Regions from separate parts of the Saccharospirillum sp. ABV4_185 genome, predicted to be linked through region 2. Evidence: predicted binding sites of a transcription regulator. Region 2 holds the regulator's gene; the other holds the start of a gene.
What was found. The regulator FNR, encoded in region 2, switches genes on or off when oxygen is low (the NO sensors DNR and NnrR bind a similar motif). The targets are predictions, from matches to a motif close to TTGATNTANATCAA.

Region 1: a site for FNR is predicted at 9,037-9,050, ahead of ACXAE6_RS18000 (1,4-dihydroxy-2-naphthoate polyprenyltransferase). Genes of this name have one in related genera too.

The regions. Positions count from the first base shown of each region.
Region 1 covers NZ_JBSWUW010000002.1:178,414-188,651, reverse strand. Annotated here, with positions in the region: gene sufD (Fe-S cluster assembly protein SufD) at 1-570, opposite strand, end outside; gene sufC (Fe-S cluster assembly ATPase SufC) at 572-1,321, opposite strand; gene sufB (Fe-S cluster assembly protein SufB) at 1,416-2,852, opposite strand; gene ACXAE6_RS18040 (aminotransferase class V-fold PLP-dependent enzyme) at 2,882-4,051, opposite strand; gene iscR (Fe-S cluster assembly transcriptional regulator IscR) at 4,048-4,569, opposite strand; gene ACXAE6_RS18030 (2OG-Fe(II) oxygenase) at 4,834-5,481, shown strand; gene ACXAE6_RS18025 (hypothetical protein) at 5,495-5,866, opposite strand; gene ACXAE6_RS18020 (bile acid:sodium symporter family protein) at 6,011-6,889, shown strand; gene ACXAE6_RS18015 (dihydrofolate reductase family protein) at 7,006-7,539, opposite strand; gene ACXAE6_RS18010 (DMT family transporter) at 7,628-8,569, opposite strand; gene ACXAE6_RS18005 (DUF2750 domain-containing protein) at 8,581-8,964, opposite strand; gene ACXAE6_RS18000 (1,4-dihydroxy-2-naphthoate polyprenyltransferase) at 9,111-10,016, shown strand; gene ACXAE6_RS17995 (nucleotidyltransferase family protein) at 10,013-10,238, opposite strand, start outside.
Region 2 covers NZ_JBSWUW010000001.1:2,482,011-2,492,248, reverse strand. Annotated here, with positions in the region: gene ACXAE6_RS11710 (sulfite exporter TauE/SafE family protein) at 1-309, shown strand, start outside; gene ACXAE6_RS11705 (gamma-glutamylcyclotransferase family protein) at 312-920, shown strand; gene ACXAE6_RS11700 (hypothetical protein) at 996-1,463, shown strand; gene ttcA (tRNA 2-thiocytidine(32) synthetase TtcA) at 1,538-2,434, shown strand; gene fnr (fumarate/nitrate reduction transcriptional regulator Fnr) at 2,549-3,289, shown strand; gene ccoM (cytochrome c oxidase subunit CcoM) at 3,396-3,542, shown strand; gene nudC (NAD(+) diphosphatase) at 3,497-4,327, opposite strand; gene ACXAE6_RS11675 (bifunctional acetate--CoA ligase family protein/GNAT family N-acetyltransferase) at 4,339-6,987, opposite strand; gene ACXAE6_RS11670 (histone deacetylase family protein) at 7,061-7,984, shown strand; gene ACXAE6_RS11665 (MAE_28990/MAE_18760 family HEPN-like nuclease) at 8,041-8,661, opposite strand; gene ACXAE6_RS11660 (DUF262 domain-containing protein) at 8,663-9,724, opposite strand; gene ylqF (ribosome biogenesis GTPase YlqF) at 9,846-10,238, opposite strand, start outside.

The DNA.
Region 1 (10,238 bases), on a different contig from region 2:
TTCCACTAAAGTCGCCTCGGCGCGATCGCCAAGATCAACCAATATTCGTACTGGAATAACGCGCTCTGTCGCCGCCGAGGAAATCACCTGATTCAGATGCAGCGGTTTGTCGAGCACCGTGCCTGGCGCGATTTCAATCCACACCGCTTCGCTCAGCATTGCCTGATTAAAGACATTAAACAGCTGGCGTTCACCGGCCAGGGTTTTGCTCAGACGCTGCTCGAATTCGCTGCGTGTTTGCGCATCGGCTTTTGACAGCAAACGCACACTGACGCCTTCCGGCAGTTCGTCATGATTGACCAACTGGCCATCAACCAGCGTCAGCGTAACGCATGACCAGTCGCCAAAATCGACACCCTGGGCAGCGCTGGGTGGCGCTGCCAATTGCCAGTCGGTATGGGTTAACGAACGCAGCGGTGTGTATTTCCAGTCTTCGGTTTTACGCGTCGGCCAGGGAGTTTTAGTGAACCGTTCCCAACCGAGCGCACGCCAGTTAGACAGCCAGCTCCAGTCGGTCGCCGCCTGCAACTGTTGATGCGCATTCTGTGCCTGCATTGATACGACGGCCACCTCAGGCTACCTCCTCGTCGATCCATCCGTAGCCTTGCTTTTCCAGCTCCAGCGCCAGCTCACGACCACCGGATTTGACGATCTTGCCTTTGGCCAGAACGTGAACGTAATCGGGAACGATGTAGTCAAGCAGACGCTGATAATGGGTCACCACAATCATGGCGCGATCAGGGCTGCGCAACGCATTGACACCATTCGCAACCACTTGCAAGGCATCGATATCCAGACCGGAATCGGTTTCGTCGAGAATGCACAGCTTGGGTTCCAGCAACATCATCTGCAGCAGTTCGTTGCGCTTTTTCTCGCCGCCTGAAAAGCCTTCATTGACGCCACGCTTAAGGAAATCCTGCGGCAAATCCACGGCCTGACATTTCTCCCGCGCCAGCTTGATAAAGTCCATCGAACTCATGGCTTCCTGACCGCGCGAGCGGCGGATCGCATCAACACTGGCTTTTAGAAATTCCATATTGGAAACACCGGGGATTTCGACCGGATATTGGAACGCCAGAAACAGACCCGCCTGAGCGCGTTCTTCCGGCTCCAGATCAAACAATGACTGGCCATCGAATTCAGCGCTGCCGCCGGTCACTTCATAACCAGCACGACCCGCCAGAACATGGCCGAGCGTACTTTTTCCCGCGCCGTTCGGGCCCATAATGGCGTGAACTTCGCCGGCTTTTACGTCCAGATTCAGACCGCGCAAGATGGCTTTGTCGTCTATCTGGGCTGAGAGATTGTCAATCTTAAGCATTGCGTTGGTATCCGTCGTTTAACTCTTTATCGGTACGATTGCCGTACGTTTACCGCCGGTACTACAGACCGGCCGCTGATTAATTCCGGTGCGTTTAACCCACCGCGCCTTCGAGGCTGACTTCCAGCAATTTGCCCGCCTCGACCGCAAATTCCATCGGTAATTCCTTGAACACTTCCTTGCAAAAACCGTTGACGATCATCGACACCGCCTTCTCCGGATCGATGCCTCTTTGCTGGCATAAAAACAGCTGGTCGTCGCTGACTTTTGAGGTCGTCGCTTCGTGTTCGATCACCGCCGTCGGATTTTTCGATTCAATGTACGGGAAGGTGTGAGCGCCACACTGATCGCCGATCAACAGCGAATCACATTGAGTGTAGTTACGCGCGCCTTCTGCACCCGGGTTCATACGCACCAGACCGCGATAAGCATTTTCCGAACGCTTGGCGCTGATGCCTTTGGCGATGATGGTCGAACGGGTGTTTTTGCCCAGGTGAATCATCTTGGTGCCGGTATCGGCCTGCTGATAATTCGAGGTCAGCGCCACCGAATAAAATTCACCGATGCTGTCGTCGCCTTTCAAAATGCAGGACGGGTATTTCCAGGTGACCGCTGAACCGGTTTCCACCTGAGTCCAGGAGATTTTCGAGCGGTTGTGCGCCATACCGCGCTTGGTGACGAAGTTAAAAATACCGCCCTCGCCTTTTTCATTACCCGGGTACCAGTTCTGCACGGTCGAATATTTAATCTCGGCATCATCCAGAGCGACCAGTTCAACCACAGCGGCGTGCAGTTGATTTTCATCACGCATCGGCGCGGTGCAACCTTCCAGATAGCTGACGTGACTGCCTTCATCGGCAATCAACAGAGTGCGCTCAAACTGCCCGGTTTTGGCTTCGTTGATGCGGAAATAGGTCGACAATTCCATCGGGCAACGCACGCCTTTGGGAATGTAGACAAAGCTGCCATCGGAGAACACAGCCGAGTTCAGCGCCGCATAGAAATTATCTTTCTGCGGCACCACTGAACCGAGGTATTTTTTCACCAGCTCAGGGTATTCCTGAATGGCTTCAGAGATGGAGCAGAAAATCACCCCGGCATCTTTAAGCTTTTCGCGGAAGGTGGTGCCTACGGAGACCGAGTCGAACACCATATCGACGGCAACACCGGCCAACACTTCCTGCTCGTGCACAGGGATGCCCAGCTTCTCATAGGTACGCAGTAATTCTGGATCGACTTCATCGAGCGACTTGGGCCGATCTTCCATGCTCTTGGGCGAGGAATAATAGGACAACGACTGAAAATCCGGCTTGGGATATTTCACGTGTGCCCAGTTCGGTTCTTCCATTTCCAGCCAGGCACGAAACGCCTGTAGACGCCACTCGAGCATCCATTCAGGTTCCTGTTTCTTGGCCGAAATCAGCCGGATAACGTCTTCGTTCAGGCCCGGTGGAATCGTCAAGGATTCAACATCCGTGGTCCAACCCGCGGCGTATTCCGATTTCAGATACTGCTCAATATTTTCACTCATGGTCTATCACCTGGAGGACGGTCGTCCTTTTAGGAAGCCACCGACGACTGCTTACGCAGCGCCGGCACGGCTTCACGAATACTGTCGATGGCCTGATCCACTTCTGCAGTGGTTGTGTAGCGTCCCAGGCTGAAACGCAACGAACCGTGGGCCACGCTGTCGGCCAGGCCCATGGCTTTTAAAACATGTGACGGTTCAACGCTGGCGGAGGTACAGGCCGAACCGGTACTGACCGCCAATTGGCGCAGCGCCATCATCAGCGCTTCGCCATCGACGCCACCAAAGGCCACATTTAAATGGCCGGGCGTGCGCGGCGCATTGCCACCATTGATGTGCACATCACCGAGGTCGGCGATGCCCGCCCACAACCGATCACGTAAGGCGCCGATGCGTTCGGCTTCTTCAGCGAGTTCGGTTCTGGCAATTCTTGCGGCTTCACCCATGGCGACCAGTTGATGGGTCGCCAGCGTTCCCGAACGCATGCCTCGTTCGTGACCACCGCCGTGAATCTGAGCTTTTAATTCCAGTGTCGAACGACGCTTCACATAGAGCGCGCCGACACCTTTGGGCGCATAAAATTTATGGCCGGAAATTGACAACAAGGTCGCCTGCCAGGCCGTCACATCGACCGGAATTTTGCCCACCGCCTGAGCGGCGTCGATATGAAACCAGATATCCCGTTCGGCCAGCAGGGCACCGATTTCAGCAACCGGATTCAACACTCCGGTTTCATTGTTAGCCGCCATAATGCTAACCAACCGGGTGTTGGGCTGTAGCGCCTCGGCGACTGCTGCAGCACTGATCACGCCATCGCGATCGGGCGACAATACCGTCACACCGTAACCTTGTTTGCGCAGGTATTCGGCTGGGTCGAGAATGGCTTTGTGTTCGGTAGCGCTGACGATCAGATGGCAATCATCGGGCGCAAAATTTTCTGCCACACCTTTTAACGCCAGGTTGTTGCTCTCGGTGGCGCCGCTGGTCCAGACGATTTCGCGATTGTCGGCTCCGATTAACTCCGCCAGCTCATTGCGCGCTTCTTCCACCGCTTCTTCCGCGAGCCAACCAAGCAGGTGGGAGCGCGACGCCGGGTTGCCGTACTGACCTTCGCGGGTCAAAAACTGCATCAGCTTCTGCGCCACTCGCTCATCAACCGGCGTGGTGGCGGCGTAATCAAAATAAATGGGTGCGTTATTCATAGCTGACTCGCCAGAATGGTCGCTTCGCTGGACCGGCGCTTAGCGCCCTCGTCCACCGGCACCTCGCCCTGGCTCTCCTGCAAATACAAATTCTGACGTTGATTGACCGATTGGATGTCGCGCCGGGCGACCAGATCGGCCAGGGAAATATCATCGAGAAAATCGTGAATCTGGGAACTGAGGTCCTGCCACAGATGATGCGTTAAACAGACCTCGCCCTGCTGGCAGCCGGTTTTGCCTTTACAGCGGGTGGCATCGAGGCTTTCACTGACCGCATCGACCACGTCAGCGACGCTGATGTCGGCACTGGGACGACCCAGACGATAACCTCCACCCGGTCCACGCACCGAGGTCACCAGCCCGTGACGACGCAGTTTGGAGAACAGCTGTTCCAGGTAGGACAGCGAAATATCCTGTCGCTGTGAGATATCGGACAGGCTGATCGGGCCGGCATGCTGGTTCAGCGCCAGGTCAAGCATGGCGGTGACCGCGTAGCGGCCTTTGGTGGTTAATCTCATAAGGTGGCTCCCGTGCGGGTCCAGGCTCCATTTCCGCCTTGGTTGCAACTTAGATCGTTGCAACCTCAATAGTGGCGCGAATTATAAATACCCGAGTAAAACAGTCAACTATTTATACCGCTCTATCTCGGGGCCTGCCGGCGCTTTTCAAGGGCTTTGTTCGAGTCGAAAGGCGTTCCAATAATGATCGTCACGATCAAAAGGTTTTGCTTTACCCACCGTCATCGGCCGCTATGCTCGCCCGTCCCTTATGAGGATACGCCCTTGATCATCCAACCTGCCGACCAGCCCGTCTGGGATTACGACCTGATCGCCGATCGCCTGCGCGGCCCCGGTTGGGTTTATTTGCCTCTGGGCGTGGAATCGGGTCTGGCGCTGGATCTGCTGCAGGATTTGCACCGCCTGCCCGATGAGCAGTGGCGCCAGGCGGGTATTGGCCGTCGCCAGGATCATCACACCAATGAGTTGATTCGCCGCGATGCCACCTGCTGGCTGACCGGAAACACCGACGCTCAACAGCGCTATCTGGCGGCGACCGAAGCCTTGCGGGTGGAACTGAACCGGCGCTTGCTGCTGGGGTTGTTCGACTACGAGTGCCATTACGCCCGCTATGACAGCGGCGCTTTTTATCGCAAGCATCTGGATGCGTTTCGCGGCCGTTCCAATCGGGTGCTGACCACCGTCACCTACCTGAACCCAGACTGGAATTCATCCAATGGCGGCGAGATCGTGCTCTACGACCAAGACGATTCCGAACTGGCCAGACTGCAACCCAGCCTCGGCGCCATGGTGATTTTTCTCAGCGAGGAATTTCCACACGAAGTGCTGGCCGCCAATCGCAGTCGCTTTTCCATCACCGGCTGGTTTCGCCGCAACAACAGCACGACCGACTGGGTCGACCCGGCGCGTTGATCGACCGGCGGGCTCAGGACAGCAGCAGCCGCACGCCCATCAGCAGCAGATAAACAACCAAGACCGCCAGCGCATAACGCCAATCAGGCCACAACAGCGATCCGCGCTTTCCCGTCAACCAGGCGCTTTTGCCCAGCAAAACGCGGCCACCACGGTGGCTCAAGTAAAACCCCAACATAAACAGCAAAGGGTGCAGTAACAGCGTCACACTGGTGGCACCGAGCACCGCCGGACTCATCTCGACACCATAGCTGAATACATAAAACGTCAGGCTTTGCAGCGTACCCAGCCCACCGATTACCGCCAGGACCAGACCCGGCGCCAACGCAAAAAAAAACGCCAAGGCTTGTGCAAAATAATTAACGCCGCTGCGTTGCATCAACATAACAACTCGCTCAATTTATTGACTGTCATAAACCGTCAGGCAGCAACCTGCCATACAAAAACCATCGCGCCACTTGCCGTAGGTCAAGGTCGTAGCGGCCAGTTTGTATAGCCTGACGCTGTCATAACTCAAGGACTGTAACTGATGTCAGCCACACTTTCTCAAGTCATTCTGCCACTGGTGCTCGCCTTCATTATGCTGGCGATGGGCCTGGGTCTAACCCGCCAGCATTTTATCAAGGTGCTGCAAGCACCGGCGCTGCCGTTATTGGGTTTGGCGTTACAGATGCTGTTGCTGCCCGCCTTGGCGCTGGTGGTTATCGCCGTGCTGCGTCTGGATGGGGCCACAGCCGCCGGTCTGTTTTTACTGTCGCTGTGCCCCGGCGGCGCTACCTCGAATCTGTTTGCCTATCTCGCTCATGGCGAGGTAGCGCTGAGCATCAGCCTGACCGCCATCAGCAGCTTGCTGGTGCCCTTCACGCTGCCGCTGTTGTTTGGTCTTTACCTGGCTCAGGCGGGTGGCGACTGGGTCGACCTGCAATTACCGATCGCCACCACCATCAAACAACTGCTGGCAGTCACCCTGGTACCGGTGTTGCTGGGCATGGCCATTCGCCACTGGGCCGGTCGACTGGCGGATCAACTGGAACCCTGGTGCAAACGGATCGGCACCGGCTTGATGTTGCTGGTGGTGCTGGGCCTGATCATCACCAACTGGACCCGGCTGCTGAACCCGACCCAGGCACTGGCGGTGCTGCTGTTGTCGTGCGTCGCCATGCTGGCCGCTGGCTGGATTGCCGCCCGACTGCGTCTGCCAGTAGCACAAACCCGCACGCTGGCAGTCGAAGTGGGTATTCAAAACGCAGGCACTGCTTTGCTGGTGGCCATCAGCCTGATGCAGCAACCAGCCTTGGCCGTGGTGCCGCTGATCTATGGCGTGCTGATGAACCTGCCCGGCTTCGGTTATGTGGCCTGGGTGCGCTATCGCGATGCACAGACGGCCGCCAAGCCCGCCAACGCCTGATCAGCAGCAAGGATTGAACTGAATGGCCGGCCAGTGGCATCTCTGCTGGCGCACCGACAGCTGGAGTCACAACAAAACAGCGCCTGCAAATGGCTGGCTCAGAAACTCGGCGACGGCTAACGCCGTCGATAATGCGACTGCACCAGACCGTTGGCGTAAGCCTGGGTGTGCTGATGCTGGAACTTTCGGTCGGCGGGCAAGGCGCCAAAGAGTGGCCGTCCGGAACCGAGCAACACCGGCACCCGGGTGATGATCATTTCGTCAATTAAGTCGACACTGAGACAGGACTGAATCAACTGGCCGCCATCGACGTACAGCCGCGTTTCGCCCTGCTCCTGCAACTGCTGCATCAGGTCATCCAGCGAGCCGACAAAACTTTCGGCATCATGCGCAAAGCCTTCGGGCACCGCTGCTTTGCTGCGTGAGATCACCACGACGCGCTTGCCGTGATAAAACCAGTCGTCAAAGCTCAGCACCTGCTCGAAGGTGTGCCGCCCCATGACCACACAGCTGACGGTGGCGATAAAATCGGCGTAGCCGAAGTCTTCCCCATCAGGCGAATACTCCGGTCGCAATAACCAATCCAGAGCGCCATCGGGTCGGGCGATATAACCGTCCAGGCTGGTGGCAATAAACACTGCTGTTTGCATAGTGAGCCTCACTTTTGGTGAACAGAGCGAGGCAGTTTAGCGAGGCATTGGGACAGAAACGGACCGGATTAAGCGAACAGAACAAACCTCAGCTTGATTCGACACCACGGCTGCGCACTGCGAGCAAACCAGCCGCTGCGATCAGCACGATTCCCACACTCGCGATCGGTCCAGGCACTTCGTGAAACAGCAGCGCACCCCAGGCGGTGGCAAAGGCGACATAGGCAAAATCGAAGGTGGCAACGGTGGTCGGGCGGCCCAATTGATAAGCCACCGCCGCACCAACACTGCCAACAATAATGGCGACCGCCAGCAAGGCCATGGCCGCCCACTGCAGCACATCCATGGCACCCCAGGCACCGAACAAAAAAGCGTGCGCTGCGCTCAGGGAAGCGGGTGAAGTCTGGCTCAGTACAAGGCTGAAACCGATGCCGAGCAACAACATCACCAGATTCAGCCAGATCGACAACAGCAGCGGTTCTTCGTCGGCGCATTGCGCACGCGTCAGTATCATCGCCAGGGCATAGGCCAGTGCCGAGGCCAAGGGCAGCAAGCTATAGAGGTTAAGAGCCGAGGCAGTCGGCTGCAGGATCAACAAGACACCAACAGCGCCCAGCACAACAGCAAACCAACCGGCGCGACCAACGTTATCGCCGAGCAACAAGGCGGCAAAGAGCGTTATAAAGATGGGCGAGGAATAATAAACCGCCGAGGCAATCGACAGCTCAACGTAGAGCAGCGAGGTGTAATAGGCGATCCACATGGCGCTGAGCAAGGCGCTGCGCACCAGGGTCCATCCCGGCCGCTTGGGCCACAACGCCAGGGCTTTGGTACGCCAACGCAACGCCACCGCCAAAACGGGTAATACCAACAGCGAACGCAGGGTGAAAATCTGCCACAGCGTAAAGTGCGTGCTGATGCCCTTGATCACCGCATCGCCCAGGGCGAGGAAAAAACCGGTCGCCAGGATGACAGCGATGGCGACGCCCGTGTTATCGACTCGGCGCTTTACCTCGGGCGATGGCGACACAGCGCGCCCGCTTAATCCTGACCGGCAGACAGCAGCTCAAGAAACTCCAGCGGTTCCAGGACAATGCCTTCTTCTTTTTTGCCGGGGAATACCGCCAGCGCCAAACCGTCTTCCTGTAATCCGGGCAACCAGCGTTCCAGCCAGGCCGCCAGATCAATGGCTAAGGGTTGGCAATCGGCCCAGTCACCACTGGCCCACTGCTGGGCAAATTCGGCATGCGGCCAGATCGGCAAACAGTCATCGCCATCGCAGGACATCAGCACCGTGCCGTCGTCACCACGCAGTGTCCAGACCTGTTCATTTGCCAATACCGAACGCACTAGAAAATCGTAGCGTGCTTCAGCGGGCAAGGTGGGCACTGTATCGAGTTGTTGCTGGCTGGGAGACTGTGTCATAAAGGCATCCATCAAAAACCGGCATCATAACAAAGACGCCGCCTCAGGTCGCCGCACGCATTGCACCAGAGCTTGAGCCAGGTCAGCCGACGACAGCGGTTTTGCGTTAGCATGGCGGCATAAATCTCCGTGAGGAATCCTTCGGCATGACGGTCCAAACCAAAGATCGTACCAATCCCTGGTTACTGGCGGCGCGGCCGCGCACCTTGCCAGCGGCCGTTGCGCCCATCATAGCGGCGGTCGCCCTGGCCATTTATCACGGCCACTTCAACCCGACACTGGCGTTGTTGGCGCTGCTCTGCGCGCTGGGATTACAAATTCTGGTCAACCTGGCCAACGATCTGTTCGACGCCGAAAGCGGTGTCGACACCGGCGAGCGACTCGGACCGACCCGCGTCACCCAGAGCGGGCTGATTTCGCCTGCGCATATGCGCCGCGCGCTGTGGGTTTGTCTGTCGTTTTGTTTGCTGACGGGAACACCCTTGGTTATCGCCGGCGGCTGGCCACTGACGCTGGCGGGGATGGCCTCCATCATCGCCGCTCTGGCTTATTCCGCCGGTCCCTGGCCGCTGGCCAACCATGGTTTGGGTGAAGTGGCGGTGCTGATTTTCTTTGGCCTGGTGGCGGTGATCGGCTGCTACTGGCTGCAAGCCGAACAATGGCACATCGCCAGTCTCTGGGTCGGTTTGATGGTCGGCTTACCCTGCTGCGCTATTTTGATGGTCAATAACATCCGCGATATCGATACCGATCGTCGCAGCGGCAAAATCACCCTGGCGGTTCGGCTCGGACCCAAAGGCGCCCATTGGTTGTACAGGGCCGCCTTAGTCAGCCCCTTGGTACTGGCGTTGGTGGCCGCCGGGCTCAGCCATTTACCGCTGTTAGTGCCCGTAGCCTTACTACCCAGCTTGTACTGGGCCTGGCAGCTGGATCATCAACTGCGCCGCTATCGGGGCAGTGAACTCAATGCCTTGTTGGCACACACCGCTCAGTACGAACTCAGAGTCAGTTTATTGATCGCCATTGTGCTGTTGCTGTTGGCGCTGGTTTAAATTCGAACCTTCAACTGCGGCCAGGTCGTTAACCAGAATTTTTCCGCTTGACGTTGCGCAAAGACTTCCGGCTTGGGCCGCTTGGGATTCAGGCTGAGATAACCATTCATCAGCGAATCCAGCCCTAAGGGCGCGATCAACTCGATCTCGCCAGTGTCATTCAGGCGCACGCCGACGGCGGTCTCCACTTCCACCCAATAACTCATGGCATCGGCGGTTGAA
Region 2 (10,238 bases):
CGCTGGGTGCCGTTACGCCATCCGCTGCAAGCCTATCCGGTCGGTATGATTTGGGGATTACTGCCCTGTGGCCTGGTCTATACCGCCCTTGGCTATGCGGCGACCCAGGCCGACGCCCTGGGCAGCGCCGCTTTGATGCTGGCCTTTGGTGTCGGTACGCTGCCGGCCATGCTGGCCACCGGCGCCTTTAGCCAACAGTTGAATGGCTGGTTACGACGCCCCGCGCTACGCGCGCTGATCGGGGCAACGCTGTTATTTTTCGCCGGCTGGCTGATGTTCAATTCCGCGCGCATGCTGGGGGTCTTTTAACGATGCAGGCAATTTTCGGTTATGGCAGCTTGATCAGCGCGGAAAGCCGGCGCCGCACGGGTATCGGTGGCGATGCCCTGGCCGTGGAGATCGACGGCATTGAGCGCCGCTGGTCAGTTCCAGTACCGGATTATGGCGCTACTGCTGTGGGTGCGCATCTGAATCCGGACAGTCGCTGCAATGGTGTCGTCTTTATCGTCGATGACACCAACCTGGCGCGCTTTGATGAGCGCGAACAAGGCTATGATCGGCATCGCATCGACTGGTCCGAGGTGCGTTCGCTCGGCCAGCAGTCCTTACCAACGGAGTTGCCCTTGTGGGCTTATGTCGGTTATTCCAGCGAAACACCCCAGCCGCATCGACCCATTATGCAGACCTATGTCGATGTCATCCTGCACGGCTGCCTCAGCTACGGTGACGACTTCGCCCGCCGCTTTCTGCACTCCACCAGCCCCTGGCAACACCTGAGTGATGACCGTCTGGCACCACAATACCCGCGCGCCATGGACGATCACCGCCTGCCACCGCGCATCGATGCACTACTCGCCGATGAGTTGCCCGAGCTGTTTCATCAGCGCACCCGCTTCAGCCTTGAAAGCGCCGGCCGTTAACCCAGATATAGGCAGTTCAGGTCGAGTTCAGTGCTGTTTTTGCAGGCTGACTGCGAACCTCAGGAGGTGTCCGCTATGAAGGCGTATTGTCTGGATTTGAAAAGCTGTGTCATCGAACCGGCGCTGCAGCAGGCGCAATTAACCGATCCGGGTCTGCCGGCCTGGCTCGACGCGGTCGCCGGCGCTGAACAACAACGTCGCAGCAGCAACCGCTATGGCCCGTTCGGCATGACCGCCTGGCAACACAAACGCGTCTGGGATGAATACATCGCGCAATGGCCGGAACTGGCCTGTCAGATTCGTGGCCTGGCCAGCCAACGCTGCTTCCTCAAAGATCCCCATCAGGAACTCAGCCTGAACTGGGGTTATGCCACGGCCCTGGCGGCCTTGAACGCCCGCTTTTATGCCGGCGGTGAGGTCCCCATTTTGGACAGCGACCAGGCGGTCGAGCTATGGCGTCAGGCCTGTCATCGCGGCCACCGGGTTGACGACCGGCCGTTCCGGCGCGTCTATTCGATGGAACCCTCTGAACAGGCCGCCTGATTTCACGACAACACTTGTCCCTCGGCGCCCGAGGTGGTAGAACACGCGCCCAACCCCGAGCCACCCGATTGTCCATGACTGCCCAGACCCTCGCTGAGAAAAAATCGCGCACCGAATTCAACAAGCTGCAAAAACGCTTGCGCCGGGAAACCGGCCGCGCCATCGCTGACTTCAACATGATTGAAGACGGCGACACCATCATGGTCTGCCTGTCCGGCGGCAAAGATTCCTACACCATGCTCGATATCCTGATCAGCCTGCAGCGCAGCGCCCCGGTCGACTTCAAGCTGGTGGCGGTCAATCTCGATCAGAAACAACCGGGTTTCCCGGAACACATCCTGCCGCAGTACCTGAAAAACCTGGGCGTGCCTTACCACATCCTGGAACGCGATACTTACAGCGTGGTTCAGGAAATGGTACCGGAGGGCAAAACCACCTGCGGTATCTGCTCGCGGCTGCGACGCAGCACGCTCTATGCCTTTGCCGATCAGATCGGTGCCACCAAGGTTGCCTTAGGCCACCATCGTGACGATATTCTGGAAACGCTGTTTCTGAACATGTTTCACGGCGGCAAGCTGAAAGCCATGCCCCCCAAACTGTTGTCCGACAGCGGCACCAATGTGCTGATCCGGCCGTTGGCCTATTGCCGCGAAAGCGATATCGAGCAATACGCCATCGAGCGGGAATTCCCGATCATTCCATGCAACCTCTGTGGTTCGCAGGACAATCTGCAGCGTCAATCCATCAAAGCCATGCTGCGCGACTGGGAAAAACAGCATCCCGGTCGAGTCGAAAATATTTTTCGGTCCATCCAGAACATCGCACCGTCCCAACTGGCGGACCGTGAGCAATTCGATTTTCTATCGCTACAGGCGACGGGCATCCCATTAGCGCCGGTTAATGAAGGCAGTGAGTACAGCCCAATGGCGCAAACCCGCGTCAATACCTGGGTTCCGCCGAACGACGATTGAGCCACAACCCTGTACAGCACGACGGTTTCGGCTAAGATGGCGAACAACAGATAATCGGCGTTCTACTCTGGCTGTAGGAAGGTGATTATCCCACCCTTGGACGGGAGAGAAACGATGTCGCTGACCACTCACTGCAGCAATTGCAGTCTGCATCCGTTGTGCCTGCCGCTGTCACTGAAAACCAGTGAAATGGATAAACTGGATGCGATCATCCGCCGTGGCCGACCGATCAAAAAAGGCGAGTTACTGTTTGCGCAGGGTGAACCTTTCAATTCGGTCTTTGCTGTACGGACCGGTACCGTTAAAACCTATACGCTGACTCAGGAAGGTGATGAACAGATCACCGGTTTCCATCTGGCCAGCGAACTGGTTGGCCTGGACGCCTACGACTCTCCGGTTTACCCAGCCTCGGCCCGCGCCCTGGAAACCACCAACGTCTGTGAAATTCCGGTTGATCGTCTGGATGCGTTATCGGGCCAGTTGCCAGAGTTGCGTCGCCAACTGCTGCGTTTGATGGGGCGCGAACTGCGTGAAGACCAACAAATGATGTTGCTGCTGAGCAAGAAGAGCGCCGAGGAACGCATCGCCTCCTTCCTGCTCAACCTCGCTGCCCGTTTCCGCCGCCGCGGCTACTCCGGTACCCAGTTCCGGTTGACCATGGCGCGCAGTGACATTGCCAACTATCTGGGCATGGCGGTAGAGACCGTCAGCCGCGTCTTCACCCGTTTTCAGCGCCAGGGCATCCTGGCCGATAGCAGCAGTGCGCGGGATATCGAAATCGTCGATCTCGATGCGCTGACGCAAATGGCCTCTCTGGCCGATTGCGAGCGCCTGGAACTGGGCATCAGCGCCTGAATTGATCTGGATCAACTGGCCGCCGGCGCGGCCTTGATCCACATCAATAGCCCCTCCCCGACCTCCCCTAGACTGAACGCATCCTCCAGTCCAAGGGGTTCCAACCATGTATTTCGACACTGTAGTTATCGCTGGCTTAGTCACCGTGGGTTTGATGTTCGCCTTCTTCGGCGGCATTGCCTGGTTCGTGCGCCAAGACTTACGCGCTCACCCGGAAAATGGCGCCTCAACGGACGACCAGGAACGCCGGTAAGCCTCGATCATATAGCCGGCAATGGAAAAACCGGGCGGGAATTGCGGCAGCTGGTCGACGTGAAACCACTGCGCATCAGCAATTTCACCCGGTTCCGGAACGATGTCGCCACCGGCGTAGTCGGCCCAGAAGCCGAGCATCAACTGATGCGGGAACGGCCAGGTCTGACTGCCCTGATAGCGCAGATTGGTTACCTCGACGCCGACTTCCTCGCGGATTTCGCGGTGTACCGCCTGTTCCAGCGACTCACCGGTTTCAACAAAACCGGCCAGGGTGCTGTACCAGCCGGAACTGCGATGGCGCACGCCCTGAGCCAGCAGCACTTGGGGCCCCCGGGTAATCAGCACAATCACGCAGGGGCTGACACGCGGGTAAAAGCGCAGCTTGCAGGGCTCACAGACCATGGCCGACTCGCCCGACAATCTGGTTGTCGGCTGGCCACACTGGCCACAAAACCGATGCTGACGACGCCAATCCAACAGACCACGAGCTCGCGCCGCCAACATAAAGGCCGTTTCACTGCGCAGACCAATGTCTCTCAAACCCAATCTCGGCCAGTTTTCGGTGTTATCCAATTCGGCGGTGTAATAAGGATGGCCGTCGAGCAAGCCAACAAATTCTTCGCTGACCAATTGATCGCTCGGCCAATCACTGCGTCGTTGTACCCAGTTATCCTCCGGACTGACCAGTTCGCCGTCTTGCCACAGCAATAACCGGTCATCCGAACGGACTGCCGGCGCCGAGCCAGGCAGTTCAATCCGGTGCTGGCCTAATTCATACAACACAAGCGCACTCCTTAATCCGCTTTCAGCGGCAAGACTAGCCGAACCACGCCTTCTTCGTCGGGTTCGACGCTAAAACCAAAATGCCGGCCAAGACCGAGCATCGGCTGATTTTCCGCCAACACATCCGCCACGATCCGATCCACGCCCTGAGCTCGGCCGTAATCCAGCGTCTTACGCATCAACTGACCGGCCAGACCGCTGCCCTGATAAGCCGGCAGGACCATGATGGCGAACTCCAGCTCGTTGGTGTTCACATCGGTCCAGAGCCGCATTTCACCGACGATGGCGCCATCGATGAGCGCCACAAAGACCATTTCCCGGCGGTAATCGATCTGGCACAGAGTCGCCAGTTCTCGATGTTCAAAGTGCAGCCGGCTGCCGAAAAAGCGCAAACGCAGGGCTTCGCTGTCAAAGCCACCGAAGAAGGCTTTCAATAACGGCTCGTCTTCACCGCGAATCGGACGGATCAGCACCGAACGCTCATCTTTCAGGCTCAGACGTTCAACCAGTTCACTCGGATAGGGATTCAAGGCCGGACGCTGAGCCGGACCACGGCAGGCGGCCACGCCCAACACCAGCAACTCTTCGCCCGGCTGCAGCAGAATATTCACTTCCAGCCCGGCCAGTTCAGGCAGATCGATGACCATCTGCGACAGCGTCTTCAACGCCCGGGTCAAACGCGCCAGATCTTTTTCCAGATGATCAGAACGCTCAGCCAGAACCTGATAACCGTGTGAGCGCTGAATCATTTGCCGCGCCAGACTGGCGTTGAGCGGCGGCAATGCCACCTGACGGTCGGCCAGCATATCGGCGCGCGAGCCGCCTTCGCCAAACAAAATCAACGGCCCGTAGGCTTCATCGCGCGTCATACCCAGACTGAATTGCAGATGATCGATCTTACGCCGCATCGGCTGTACGCCCCAACCAAGCGTACGGCTGTTGGGAAAGCGCTCGGCTTTTTCAGCTTCCAGCTCAGCCCGCGCCTGCCGCAATTCTTCCGCAGAATTCAATTCGATACGCACACCACGCCAACGTTCGGCGGGCGTTTCGTTGTAGGCAAAGGGATAGCAATAGGCTTCATGAACCAGTCGCAGCGAGGCCGGAAAATAGCGCCCGGTCAGTCGTTCCAGCACCCGGTCGAAGTCGACGCCAAAGGTGGAATCGACCATCTGGAAACCATAAAGCCGCATCAACATCCGCGCTTCGGCCCAGGTGAAATAGCGTCGTTTGTTTTCCTCTGCCTGACGGAACAGCTGTAACGCCTGGTCGCGATCGGGCTGAAAACCCAGCGCCATGGACGTTGGCGTCTCACGCAGGCGTTCTTGCGCCATTTCATGTTTGGCCAGCGTAAAAAACGCCTCGACGGCGTCGTTGGGCGAATCGAAATTCAGCAGGCCAGCGGCATCAAAGGCGGCTCGGGCCGGCCCAATACTGACGCCGCCCAAAAAGCAGGTCAGCACCAGTCGCCGGCTGCGTTTAACCCAGGGCAACAGTTTTTTCGACACCTCGGTCGGGTCGGAGCGTCGGTTGGGGCCGTGCACCACCAGAATGCCGCCAATGGCGCCTTCCTTTTCCAACTCAGTCAGCACTCGCACATAGTCGTCGCCGCTGGCGTTGGCCGGCAGGATGGCCGGGTTGTAGCCGGTTTCGTCGGCATACCACAGATCGGTCAGCCGTTCGCTGACCTTGTCGACCGGCGCCAACTGTCCACCGAGCGCCTGCAACTGCTGCCGTGCCAGCATCGCCGGACCCAGGCCATTGCTGACGATGGCCAGGTTAGGGCGGTGCAACGGCCGCGCCCGCGACAGCACCTCCAGGCCGCTGAACAAACCATCGACGCTATCGACCTGCAGCACACCGGCGCGGGCGAAGAATTCGTCATCCACGGCGCGGCGGTCGATCAGGCCCGGCGGTAATTTGTCCTGTACCTGAGTGCGGATCGCCAGCACCTTTTTCGAACGCGCCGCCGCCCGCATGGCAATCAACAAACGGTTGGCGTCACGGATCTGCTCCAGATGAATCAGAATGGCGCGCACGCGGCGATCGGTGGACAGGTGATCGACGATGTCGGAGATGCGCAGATCGGCGCTGGAACCGGCAGTCAGAAAGTGCGAGAAGCCAATACCACGGGCTCCGGCCCAATCCAACAAGGCCGAACCCAGCGCCGCCGAATGACCGACATAAGCCGAACGCCCCGGTTGCGCATTCAGATGCGCGAAACTCGCATTCAGGTGCGCATCCGGCACCAGCACACCCAGACAATGCGGGCCGAGCACGCGGATATTCAGCTCGCGCGCCAGCTCTTCAATACGCTGGTGACGGCGTTTCTGTTCCACCGCCAGACGCCGCGACAGGCCGCCAGTCAGAATAATCGCTGCCTTAATGCCTTTACGGCCAAGTTGCGGCAAAACGCGCAAAATAGTTTCCGGCGGCAAACAGATCAGCGCCAGATCAACCGGGTCGGGAATCTGGCGGACATAGCGATAACAGGGGAAGCCGTAAACGCTGTCGTAACCTTTGAGGTTAACGCCGTAAATGCGGCCTTCGAAGCCAGCGTCTTTCAAGTTGGTGGTGACCACAGCGCCCATACTGCCGGGTCGTTCAGAGGCACCCAGAACAGCAACGCTCTTGGGCTGGAAAAAAGCACTGAGGTCGGGCACGGTACCACCAAAGTCGGGATGAATCGCGACAAGACTAGCCTTATACTGCCTTGCCTTTCAATGGACCGTCCGCATGACTCGAACAGCGCTCATCCAGCATCCGGTTTGCCAGCTGCACGACATGGGCGAAGGTCATCCGGAATCGCCGCAGCGCCTCGAAGCCATCCTCAACCGGCTCGATGAAACCGGCCTGGTCAACCAACTGATTGTTCGCGAGGCCCGCCTCGATGGCCCGGAAACTGTGCGCCGCGTGCACAGCGATATCTACATCGAACAGCTCGACCGCATCAGCCCGAAACACGGCCTGATTCAGGCCGACCCCGATACGCTGATGGGTCCATACACCTGGGAAGCCGCCTACCGCGCCGTCGGTGCCGGCACCGGCGCTGTCGACGCCATTATGGCCGGCGAATACCAGCGCGCCTTCTGCGCCATCCGCCCGCCCGGCCACCACGCCGAACCCGACGTCACCATGGGTTTCTGCTTCTTCAACAACATCGCCGTGGCCGCGGCTCACGCCATCGCCGAGCACGGCCTGAAACGCGTCGCCATCATCGACTTCGATGTCCACCAGTGCAACGGCACCATCGAAGCCTTCGAAAGCCGGCCGGAAATCCTGGTCTGCTCCAGCTTCCAGCATCCGTTCTACCCGAATTCGCACTGGGCCAGCGAGCATCCGCACATCGTGCTGTCGCCGCAAATCACCTTCGCCACCGCCGACGATCTAAAAGCCGACTGGGAAGCGCGCTGGAAACCGGCCTTGTTAGAACACCAACCGGAGATGATTTTTATCTCCGCCGGCTTCGATGCCCATACGCTCGACCCAATGGGTCAGTTGAACTGGCAAACCGAAGACTACGACTGGATCACCCGGCGCATCGTCGAGGTGGCCGAGGAAGTCTGCGACGGGCGCATCGTCTCGATGCTGGAAGGGGGTTATCACCTCAAGGCGCTGGCTGACAGCGCTGAGGTGCATATACGGGCGTTGATGGAATAAACAATTATTAAATATCAATTCCTGACAAACTGTAGAATAAAGATATATTTCGGTAGCTATGCTTTATTAAATGGCGGCTTTTTAAGCCGTGTTTGAACTTGATATATAAGATCGTAAATAACATCATAAACTACGTCTTCATAAGTTTTATAATACTCGAACTCTGGGATGAAATTATCTTCTCCATGCGCGATTTTATTTCTTCGAGCCACAAGTGTTTTTAACTTAACTCTATGCTCTTGAACTTTACTTGAAGACAAATCGGCAAACTCAAGCAACTCTATTAAGACATTCGGCCATAAGTTTGACTGTGTATCTACATCAGGAAAATCTGCAGGAATTTCGACATGATGCTTCTGAAAATTTTCAAGTTCGTTTAAAAATTCCTCATCACTTAGCCCTCTTAGAGCTTTTATTGTACTTCTCAAAGCCAAAAACTTTGTCGCTCCGGGTAAACTCGACTTGAGAATCCCCATTGAACATATATCGTCATAATATGCAGTTAATATATTTTTACAGAACCCCTCATAGTGCGCGTACAAAATCGCCCATGCTGCTCTTAACAATGCAGATTTTTGGACTTTTGAAACAGATGTAGAAACAAGCAATATTCGCATAGAGGAAATCTCTGACTCTCTCCATGAAAGGTCCCGAATCACATCATCCAATACGCTCATGTTAGGAGAAATACTCCGAAACCACTTGAATTCTTTGCTCTAACTTTGGAATTGTATTGGCTCCTGGGCCTGTTGACTCAAGAAATTTTTTATCAGAATAAGCAGCCATTAGTCTCGCTCGAACATCGCCAGGCTCAAGATTTTTTACACAATCAAAACAATCTGAAAACGCACAAACCGCAGCCTCATAGTACGCAGGAGCCAATCGGCCTGTTGACTCTCCATCTTCTGTGAATCTAGTAAATGCAGATTCACCCAATTTTAATTCGATTAAGTTAAAAACCCTTTCAAAATTTGGTCTTTGAATTGCCAAATCGAATTCCACCTCTGAAAATAGTATGGATTCCATAATTGAATCTAGCCACTCTTCAATATTACCGTGGTACATATTTCGGAATAAAGTGACTGCAAAAAACCTAAGAACTAATTCTTCATCCCCCCTTTTCTCTTTAAAAGTTTCAGGGAGTCGAGTTATGGACTTTGAAAAGCTAGGATAGTTCGCCATATCTTGAATTGCATCATAAAATTCACTGCCACCTTGAACCATTCTAGAACTGCAGTTTCTAATTTCTTGAGCAGACAATAATGACCCACCAGTATTCAATCGTTTAAACATTTCATATTTAACAAACGCATCCCCTGATTTGTTAATAATAGTTGCTCTAATAGGTGAACGCTTTATTTTTAATCGGACTGATAACGGTAAATCCGAAAAAACCTTACCATTTAGTTCTTTTACAATATCACACCCTAAAAGCCTGAGCTCGGGCTCCTCAATCGCTTCATGGTTTAGAAACTGTAGAACTGAACTGGTCCTCTGGAGACCATCTATCAGTTCCAATATACCTTCCTCACCTTCAATCAAAAAGATTGGTGGAATCGGTAAACCTAATACAATTGACTCAATTAACCTAGAGCGCTGTTCATATGTCCACCTGAATAGCCGCTGATATTCTGGTCTAATCACAACTTCATTTTCATTATGTAGATTTAAAAGTTCGCCAAATGAAAAATCGACTGCTGTTGTTCTTATTTCTCTATCAAGAAAGTCATTCTCAGACATCAGGTGTCTCCTTATATATAAGAAGATGAATAGGCGAAGTCATACGTTTCGAAAGATGAAGTTATTCTATGTTTTTAACTTTCTTCCTATGACACAAGAAAACACTACGCAGCTAGAACTTTCAAGCATCAATGCTAAGTTCTCGATACGGCACTTCCCGACCGGGCTCTTCCAGACTGATTCTGCCCAACACACCGCCACGCAACTCCTTCAGCACAATCTCACTGACACGATGCCAGTCAACATGTCCTCCCGGCGCACAGGCGCGTTGGCGGGCGATGGCGGCCATGCAGTCCATCGCAGTCTCGGGCAGTTCTTTAAGCTTGTAGCGCTCTTGCAGGCGCTCTGGATAGCGCTGCATCAGGTAGTCGACCGCGAACAGGGCGATGTCTTCGTATTCGACGGCGGTGTCGCGAATCGCGCCGGAGGCAGCCAAGCGGTAACCACCGACTTCGCTGTCCGGTGATGGCCACATCACGCCCGGGGTATCCATCAGTGTGAAATCATCGGCGAT